One region of the Shinella sp. HY16 genome, then DNA from elsewhere that is predicted to be linked to it. Evidence: predicted binding sites of a transcription regulator. Region 1 holds the regulator's gene; the other holds the start of a gene.
The links. Region 1 encodes LexA, which represses DNA repair genes until DNA is damaged. Its sites were predicted from a motif close to TGTTCNNNNTGTGTTCNG; they were not measured.
Positions count from the first base shown of each region.

Region 1 (4,205 bases):
GTCGGCATCTCCACCTTCCTCGTCGGCGAAAGCCTGATGCGCAAGGATGACGTGGCGGCCGCCACCCGCGAGCTCCTTACCGGCTCGGCCGGCATGCTGGCAGCGGAATGATGGCGGTCTCGAAATGACGGGCGAGGCCCGCACGCTCACGCATATCGGCGCGTCCGGCGAAGCCAACATGGTGGATGTCGGCGGCAAGGCCGAGACGGTGCGCATCGCGGTTGCCGAAGGGTTCATCCGCATGGCGCCGGCAACGCTGGACCTCATCCTCAAGGGCGACGCCAAGAAGGGCGACGTGATCGGTACGGCGCGGCTTGCCGGCATCATGGCCGCCAAGCAGACCGCCAGCCTCATCCCGCTCTGCCATCCCCTGATGCTGAGCAAGGTCGCGGTCGACATCCGCGAGGACCGCAGCCTTCCGGGACTGCGGATCGAGGCTATGGCCAAGCTGACCGGCCGCACCGGCGTGGAGATGGAGGCGCTCACCGCCGTCAGCGTCGCCTGCCTCACCATCTACGACATGGCGAAAGCCGCAGACCGCGAGATGGAGATCGGCGGCATCCGCCTCGTCGAAAAATCCGGCGGCCGCTCCGGCGACTACCGGCGCGGAGACGCAGGCTGATGTCGCTGCTGCCTGTCGAAGACGCCCTCCATCGCCTGCTTTCGGCCGCCCGGCCGACGCAGCGGACAGAGCTGGTCCGCCTGCATGAGGCGGATGGCCGCGTGCTTGCCGAGGATGTTGCTGCCAGGCTGACGCAGCCGCCCTTCGACAATTCCGCGATGGACGGTTATGCCGTGCGCCACGCGGATATAGCCACGCTCGGCTCGATCCTGAGCGTTGCGGGCATGTCGTCCGCTGGCCACGCCTTCCAGGGCACCGCAGGCCCCGGCGAGGCCGTGCGTATCTTCACCGGCGCCCCGCTGCCGGCCTTCGCCGATACCGTGCTCCTGCAGGAAGATGCCGAGGTTCTGGAAGACGGCCGCATCCGCACCACCTTCCTCACACCGAAGGGGCGCCACATCCGCCCGCGCGGCCAGGATTTTTCCGAAGGCGAAATCGTCCTGAGGGCCGGGGACGTGCTCGATGCCGGCCGCCTGACGGTCGCGGCAGCCATGAACCATGCGGCGGTGACCGTCTATACACGCCCGCGCATCGCCGTGCTCGCCACCGGCGACGAGCTTGTGTCGCCGGGCACGCCTCCAGGCGCCAGCCAGATCATTGCATCCAACACCTACGGCGTCGCCGCGCTCGCCCGCGCGGCAGGCGCGGAGGTGATCGACCTCGGTATCGTCGGCGACGACAAGGACGCGATTCTGAACGCCGTGCGCCACGCGCTGTCGCTCGGTATCGACGCGCTCGTCACGCTCGGCGGCGCCTCCGTCGGGGATTTCGACCTTGTGCAGCCCGTGCTCGGCGAAGCCGGCATGGACCTCGATTTCTGGCGCATCGCCATGCGCCCCGGCAAACCCCTGATGGTCGGCCACCTCGGCGACGTGCACGTCGTGGGCCTGCCCGGCAACCCTGTTTCGAGTCTCGTCTGCTCGCACCTCTTCCTCGTTCCCCTCGTGCGCCGCCTCGCCCGCCTTCCCGCGGAAAACCGCGAACGTCCGGCCATCGCCGCCGTGCCGCTCAAGGAGAACGACCACCGGCAGGACTATGTTCGCGCACGCATTGCCCGCGACCCCGCCGGAGACCTGCTCGTCACGCCCCTCGACAAGCAGGATTCCTCCATGATGAAGGCCTTCGCCGCATCCGAGGGCCTTCTCGTCCGCGCACCCCACGCTCCGGCGGCCCCTGCAGGCGCGCCCTGTACAGTGCTTCTCCTGCGCGAACCATCCGCCTGAACAGTACTATTATTGTTTCAGCAGCCCCTTGCAGAACACATATGGAACAGATAGTGTCTGTTCTGGATTTGTTTCACTCGATTCTCGGTGGAGGGGCCATGCTCACGCGGAAACAACAGGAACTTCTCCTGTTCATTCATGAACGGATGAAGGAGTCCGGTATTCCTCCCTCCTTCGACGAGATGAAGGACGCGCTGGATCTCGCGTCGAAATCGGGCATCCACCGCCTCATCACGGCGCTGGAGGAACGCGGCTTCATCCGGCGCCTGCCGAACCGGGCCCGCGCGCTCGAGGTGATAAAGCTTCCCGAAGCCTATACCCAGAGCCTGCAGCCGCGCCGCGGCTTTTCACCTGCCGTCATCGAGGGCAGTCGCGGCAAGCAGCCCCCCGCTCCCGTCGCCGCCCCGCCGCAGCGCACGCCCATGGCCGAGGTTTCCTCATCCGTCTCCGTTCCTGTCATGGGCCGCATCGCTGCCGGCGTGCCGATCTCCGCCATCCAGAACAACACCCATGACATCACCGTTCCAGCCGAGATGATCGGCAACGGCGATCACTATGCGCTGGAGGTCAAGGGCGATTCGATGATCGAGGCCGGCATTCTCGATGGCGACACGGTGATCATCCGCACGGCGAGCAGCGCCAATCCCGGCGAAATCATCGTGGCGCTTGTCGACGACGAGGAAGCCACGCTGAAGCGCTTCCGCCGCAAGGGCGCGTCGATCGCGCTCGAAGCGGCAAACCCCGCCTACGAGACCCGCATCTTCGGGCCGGACCGGGTAAAAATCCAGGGCAAGCTGGTTGGCCTCATTCGCCGCTATCACTGATCGCCCGGCGGATCGAAACTGCCTGTGCGCCAGTCGTAGCTGCGGTGGCGGGCCCAGGGCCGGTCGAGACTTTCCACGGCTGGTGTGACCTGCGCAACTGAAAAGATGTTGGATAGGCCTTCGGCGTCCGGGTGGATTTCGAGGGCGCCGGTTCGCCTCAGGTGACGCGCCGTCACCAGGCGCGCACCCGAGCGGCAAGCCTTGAGCCGCAGGGCCAGGGACACGACGACGAGGTCGGCAGCGTCGCAGGCCGTGCCCAGGAAGGCGACGTCGTCGAGGGTCACGATCCGCCAGCCGCTTGGCGAGACGGCGGCACAGAATGCCTTTGCCTCGCAGACGAAGCCATTGCCGGCCCGGGCCTCCGCGAGCGCGGACGCCATGGCGTCCCTCGCCTTCTGCCGGTCGGCCCTGCGCCGGGGCTTGTTTCGGCTTTCTGCAGCACCCGTGGTGCTGACGGCTTCTTCAAGGGTCAAGCCGGCGCTTCTGCGGATCTCCGGTTTTACAAGTTCGCCGAGCCGAAGGGCGCGCCGCCACTGCGAATAGATGAAGTCTGGCGGTCTTGCCCGGTTTGTGGCGACGGTTTCGCCGCGAAGGATGGCAACGAGGCGGCCATCCTCGGACACCAGCACTTCCGGCGTGGCACCTCCAGCCGGAAAGCAGGCGATGGCGAGGCCGATCCCGACAAGCAGCGTTCCCGCATGGCGCAGCCGCGTGCGCAGGATGCAGACAAGCCCGCCACCAAGACCGATCAGCAGGAACGCAATCGAGGGAATGCGGCCGGTGACGATCTCGCCCTTCCAGCTCGCAACCCATGTCGACAGCGCGATCATCCACTCGATGCCCTTGCCCATGATCGCGAAGGGCACGCCATCGAGGCCGAAAGGCATGAGCAGTACGGCGATGAGGCCGAAGGGCATGACGATCGCGCTGATGACAGGCATAGCGAGCAAGTTGCCGGCAAGTCCATAGGCCGGGATGCGATGGAAATGGCCGATGGAATAGATCAGGGTCGAGAACCCGCCGATCAGCGAGGACAGGAGCAGCCCGCCGAAGAAGCGCCCCAGCGCACCACCGAACAGTTTCAGGCGCCCTCCCTCGCCCTCGCGGCGGACAGGACGTTCCCGCCAGGCCGCATAGCCGGCGACGAGCCCGAGCGTTGCGGCATAGGACATCTGGAAGCCCGGATTGGTGACGGCCGACGGTGTCACGGCAAGGATGACGATGGCCGAGAGTGCCACGTTGCGCAGGCTGATCGCCGCACGGCCGAACAGCACCGCCAACAGCATGATGCAGATCATGATCCACGAGCGCACGGCGGAGATCGCACCGCCCGAAACGAGGATATAGAGCGTCACCATGACGAGCGCGCCGGCGGCGGCAATCTTCTTGGCGGGATAGCGTTCGGAAAAGCCCGGGATCAGTGCCATCAGAACGCGGGCGCCGACGAGGAAAGTGCCAGCGGCGAGCACCATGTTGAGCCCGGAAATGGCCAGCACATGGGCAAGCCCCGCCTCTCGCAATGCCTCCACCGTTTCC
Region 1 is NZ_JAHYXL010000001.1:1,779,429-1,783,633, forward strand. It holds gene trpC (indole-3-glycerol phosphate synthase TrpC) at 1-111, shown strand, start outside; gene moaC (cyclic pyranopterin monophosphate synthase MoaC) at 125-622, shown strand; gene K0P03_RS09095 (molybdopterin molybdotransferase MoeA) at 622-1,845, shown strand; gene lexA (transcriptional repressor LexA) at 1,944-2,669, shown strand; gene K0P03_RS09105 (ComEC/Rec2 family competence protein) at 2,663-4,205, opposite strand, start outside.

Region 2 (4,205 bases), 560 kb from region 1:
CGGCATAAGGACCGTCCTGGCCGAAGCCGGTGATCGAGCAGTAGACGAGTTTGGGATGGGCCTTGGCGAGGCTCTGGTAATCGAGCCCGTATTTGACGAGGCCGCCGACCTTGAAATTCTCGATGACGACATCGGCCGTCGCGACAAGGCGGTGGACGACGGCGCGGCCTTCCTCGGTCTTGAGGTCGACTGCGATAGAGCGCTTGCCGCGATTGGTGGAATGGTAATAGGCGGCGGACAGGTTCTCGCCGCCCCTGCCGGTCACGAAGGGCGGGCCCCAGGCGCGCGTGTCGTCGCCGCCGTCGGGGTTTTCGATCTTGATGACATCGGCGCCCATATCGGCCAGCATCTGCCCGGCCCAGGGACCGGCGAGAACCCGCGCCAGCTCGATGACCCTAATGCCTGACAGCGGCAGGTTCGACTTCTCCATCGTGCACTCCCTCCTCGGCGGTGCCGGAATGCGGCCGGCCGCCGGGCTTTTCGCCCGTTTCCCTTTCGATAACAAAAAGCTGCCGGACACGATAGACGGCGCCCGGCGGGAGATCATGACGGCTCAGACTGACATGATGCCTGCCGCGCCGTTCGCGCGGGCGGGCAAGGTCAGATCGGCGTGGAGACGGGCGGTATCGTCGCCGTCTTGTTGAGCTTGCGCTCGCGCCAGATGACGTAGAGGCCGGAGGCGATGATGATGGCGATGCCGAGCCATTTCACGGCGTCCGGCAGGTGGCCGAACACGAGCCAGCCGAGGATCGTCGCCGAGACGATCTCGAGATATTGCAGCGGGGCGAGCGTCGAGGCGGGGGCCGAGCGATAGGCGTAGACGCCGAGCACGCCGGCTATGGTGGCGGCGACGGCGGCGCTGGCGATGTAGATTGTGTTCGCCATGTCGGGCACGACCGGCGTCAGCATGGCAATGCCGAGCCTGCCGCCGACGAGGAGGAGCAGGCCGGAGAACAGCGCGCCCCAGAGGCCTGCATAGAACTGCATGGACCAGGGGTCCTCCTTCTGGGCGACGAGCCGCGTCAGGAGGAAGAACAGCGCGAGCGAGAGGGCCGACACGACGGGCAGCAACGCGATGGGGCCGACCTCCTGCAGGCTCGGCTGGATGACCAGCAGCGAGCCGAAGAAGCCGACGCCGCAGGCCGTGTAGCGCCGCCAGCCGATGGTCTCCTTGAGGAAGATCGAGCCGAGGATGGTCAGGATGATCGGCTCGACGAAGAAGATGGCGATAGCGTCGGCCAGTTCCATGACGGCGAGCGGTGTGACGAAGGTGATCATGGTGATCGCCATCAGAAGGCCGCGGGCGGCATGCAGGCCCATCTTCCGCCAGGTGACATCAAGAAGCGTGCCGCGCAGGAGGCAGATCGGCCCCAGAACGGTCATCTGGAAGAGCAGGCGCACGAAGGTGATTTCGGTCGCCGGCACGGCGGTGACCGCCAGTTTCGCGAAAATGTCGATGATCGGCGCGATGAGAACCGAGAGCACCATGAGGGAGAGCCCGAAGCTGACCTCGTTGCGCAGCGGCGTGATGGTGGCGGATGTGGTCATGCGTGTTCCCGGGCGCGGGTCCGTGCGTCCACCACCCGCCGGCACCAGACGGCAAAGGCGTCGACGGCGGGATCGCGGAGCGGCCGGCTCTCCTTGAGCGTTTCGTGTCGCATGCCGCGATAGACTGTTGTGGTGACGTCCTCAAGCCGCGATTTTTTCAGTCGCCCGGCAAAGGCGTGCACCGCGCGGCCGAAATCCGTCGCCGGGTCCTCCTCGCCGCCGACGAGATGGATCGGCAGGCGCTTCGGCAGGCGCGCAAGCCCTTCCGCCGAGGCATTGGCGAAGGTGACGGCGAAGATGTCGATCCACATCGCGACGTTGACGTCGAAGCCGCAGAGCGGGTCGGCGATATAGGCGTCCACCTCGGCGGGGTCGTGCGACAGCCAGTCGAAATCCGTGCGGCGGTTCGCGATGGCGCGGCCCCAGGCGCCAAAGGTCAGGCGCGGCAGCAGGCCGCTCGGCACATCGGATCCCTTCAGCATGCGTTCTGCTGCCAGCACGACCTGCGCCACGCGTCCGGAAAACCCCGGTTCGAGATTGGAGTTCCACACCGCGAGCGCGTCGATATCGCCAGGATGCGCCTGCGCGAAGGCGAGGGCCAGCAGGCCGCCCATCGAATGGCCGAAGAGCACGACCGGCAGGCCCGGATGCCGCGCCGCCGCATGGTCGCGCACGGCGCGCAGGTCCGCGATCACCCGGGCGATGCCGTCCTTGGGCGCGAACTGGCCGCGCGGGGCGTCCGGCGCGGTGGTGAAGCCGTGGCCGCGATGGTCGTGGGCATAGACATGAAACCCTTCCGCCGCCAGGCGTCCGGCAAATTCCGCGTAGCGTGCGCTGTGCTCGGCGAGGCCGTGGCTGACGAGCAGGATGCCGCGCGCCTCGCCCCGGGCGGCCTCGTGCCGCAGTGCAAGGCTCGCTCCACTTGGGCTTTGCAGCATCGAAGCCAGCGAAAACACCGGTCTGTCCTCCCGTTTCGGCAAGGTCAACGCGATTTGCCGATGAAAGACAACGGGATACGGCGTGTATTTTTGTGCTTTCTCCTGCATGTCGTGATTTTTCCGATTTATGGTTGCATTTTATGGATTTTTGGTTGTATATGATCTTGTTTTGTTCTTGTTCGGGAGCCGGTCATGATGACCAATGCCGCACTGACTTTCAAAGCCGCCCTTTCCCTCCTTGCTGCGTGCCTCCTTTTCCTCGCAAGTCCCGCGGCCGCCCAGACCGTACCGGCGAGCAGAGAGGGCCGCGAGGTGCTGTCCGTCAGCTGGCAGAAAGGCTACTGCGCCGCCCGGCCGAGGAGCCGCGGCTGTGCGGATTTCTCCGCGAATGCGCCGGCGGCCCGGCAGTTCTCGCTGCTCAGCCGGTTCCAGGTGCGCAAGAGCTATTGCGGCATCGAGGCGGCGCTCAAGCAAAGGGCCCGCAAGGGCAAGTGGACGGAGTTGCCGGATATCGTGCTCGCTTCCGTCACGAAGGAGCGCCTGATGGCGGCCATGCCCGCCGCGCGCCTCGGTCTCGACCGCCAGCAATGGTTGCGCAGCGGCAGCTGCGTCGCGGTGTCCCCGGAGATCTACTACAGCCGCTCGCTCGACCTGCTCGATACGCTCAACGCCTCGCCGGTGCGCGCGCTCTTTTCACAGAAGGCGGGGGCGGCGGTCACCCTTGCCGAAGTGCGGGCCGCCTTCGACGCCGCCTTCGGCAAGGGGGCCGGCGAGCGCGTGCGGCTCAGCTGCCGCAAGACGGAGGGCGGCTCCGTCGTAACCGGCCTCACCATCGGCCTTGCCGGCGATGGTCCGACGCTGGCCGAGCGCATCTCCGCCGCCGTCCCGACAAAGTCGCGGTGCACCGAGGGTGTGACGGGCCCGGGGCAGGCGGGGTAGGGCAGCGCGAGCGGGCGGGGTGTCCTTCAGCCTGGACTGTCGAGACACCGGTCGGATTTGGGCACCGTGTCGCTTGCCGACGGTATCAACAGGATGCGGGGCGGGTTTTCGCCGTGGGGCGCAGCGCGGCTTTCTTACATTGCCGCGGGCGGAGAATTCGCCTACATAGCGGGCAAATTTGTCCGATCCGGAGCGCGTTTGCATGGCACGTCAATTCATCTACCACATGTCGGGGCTCAACAAGGCCTACGGCGCCAAGAAAATTCTCGAAAACGTCAACCTGTCTTTCTATCCCGATGCCAAGATCGGCATCCTCGGCCCGAACGGCGCGGGTAAGTCGACGGTGCTGCGCATCATTGCCGGCCAGGACAAGGAATATACCGGCGAAGCCTGGCTCGCCGATGGTGCGACCGTCGGTTACCTGGAGCAGGAACCGCATCTCGACCCGACCAAGACCGCCTTTGAGAACGTCATGGTCGGCGTTGCCGACAAGACCGCCATCATCGACCGCTACAACGAGCTGATGATGAACTATTCCGACGAGACGGCTGACGAGGGCGCCAAGCTCCAGGATATCATCGACAGCCAGAACCTCTGGGACCTGGAACAGCAGGTCGAGATGGCGATGGAAGCGCTGCGCTGCCCGCCGAAGGATTCCGATGTCACGCTGCTGTCGGGTGGTGAACGCCGCCGTATCGCGCTCTGCCGGCTGCTGCTGTCGCAGCCCGACCTGCTGCTGCTCGACGAACCGACCAACCATCTCGATGCCGAAACCATCGC
Region 2 is NZ_JAHYXL010000001.1:2,344,020-2,348,224, reverse strand. It holds gene K0P03_RS11760 (CaiB/BaiF CoA transferase family protein) at 1-430, opposite strand, end outside; gene K0P03_RS11755 (DMT family transporter) at 601-1,548, opposite strand; gene K0P03_RS11750 (lysophospholipase) at 1,545-2,504, opposite strand; gene K0P03_RS11745 (ribonuclease) at 2,679-3,425, shown strand; gene ettA (energy-dependent translational throttle protein EttA) at 3,628-4,205, shown strand, end outside.
Region 2: the regulator LexA is predicted to act here: its motif matches at 2,646-2,663, upstream of K0P03_RS11745 (ribonuclease).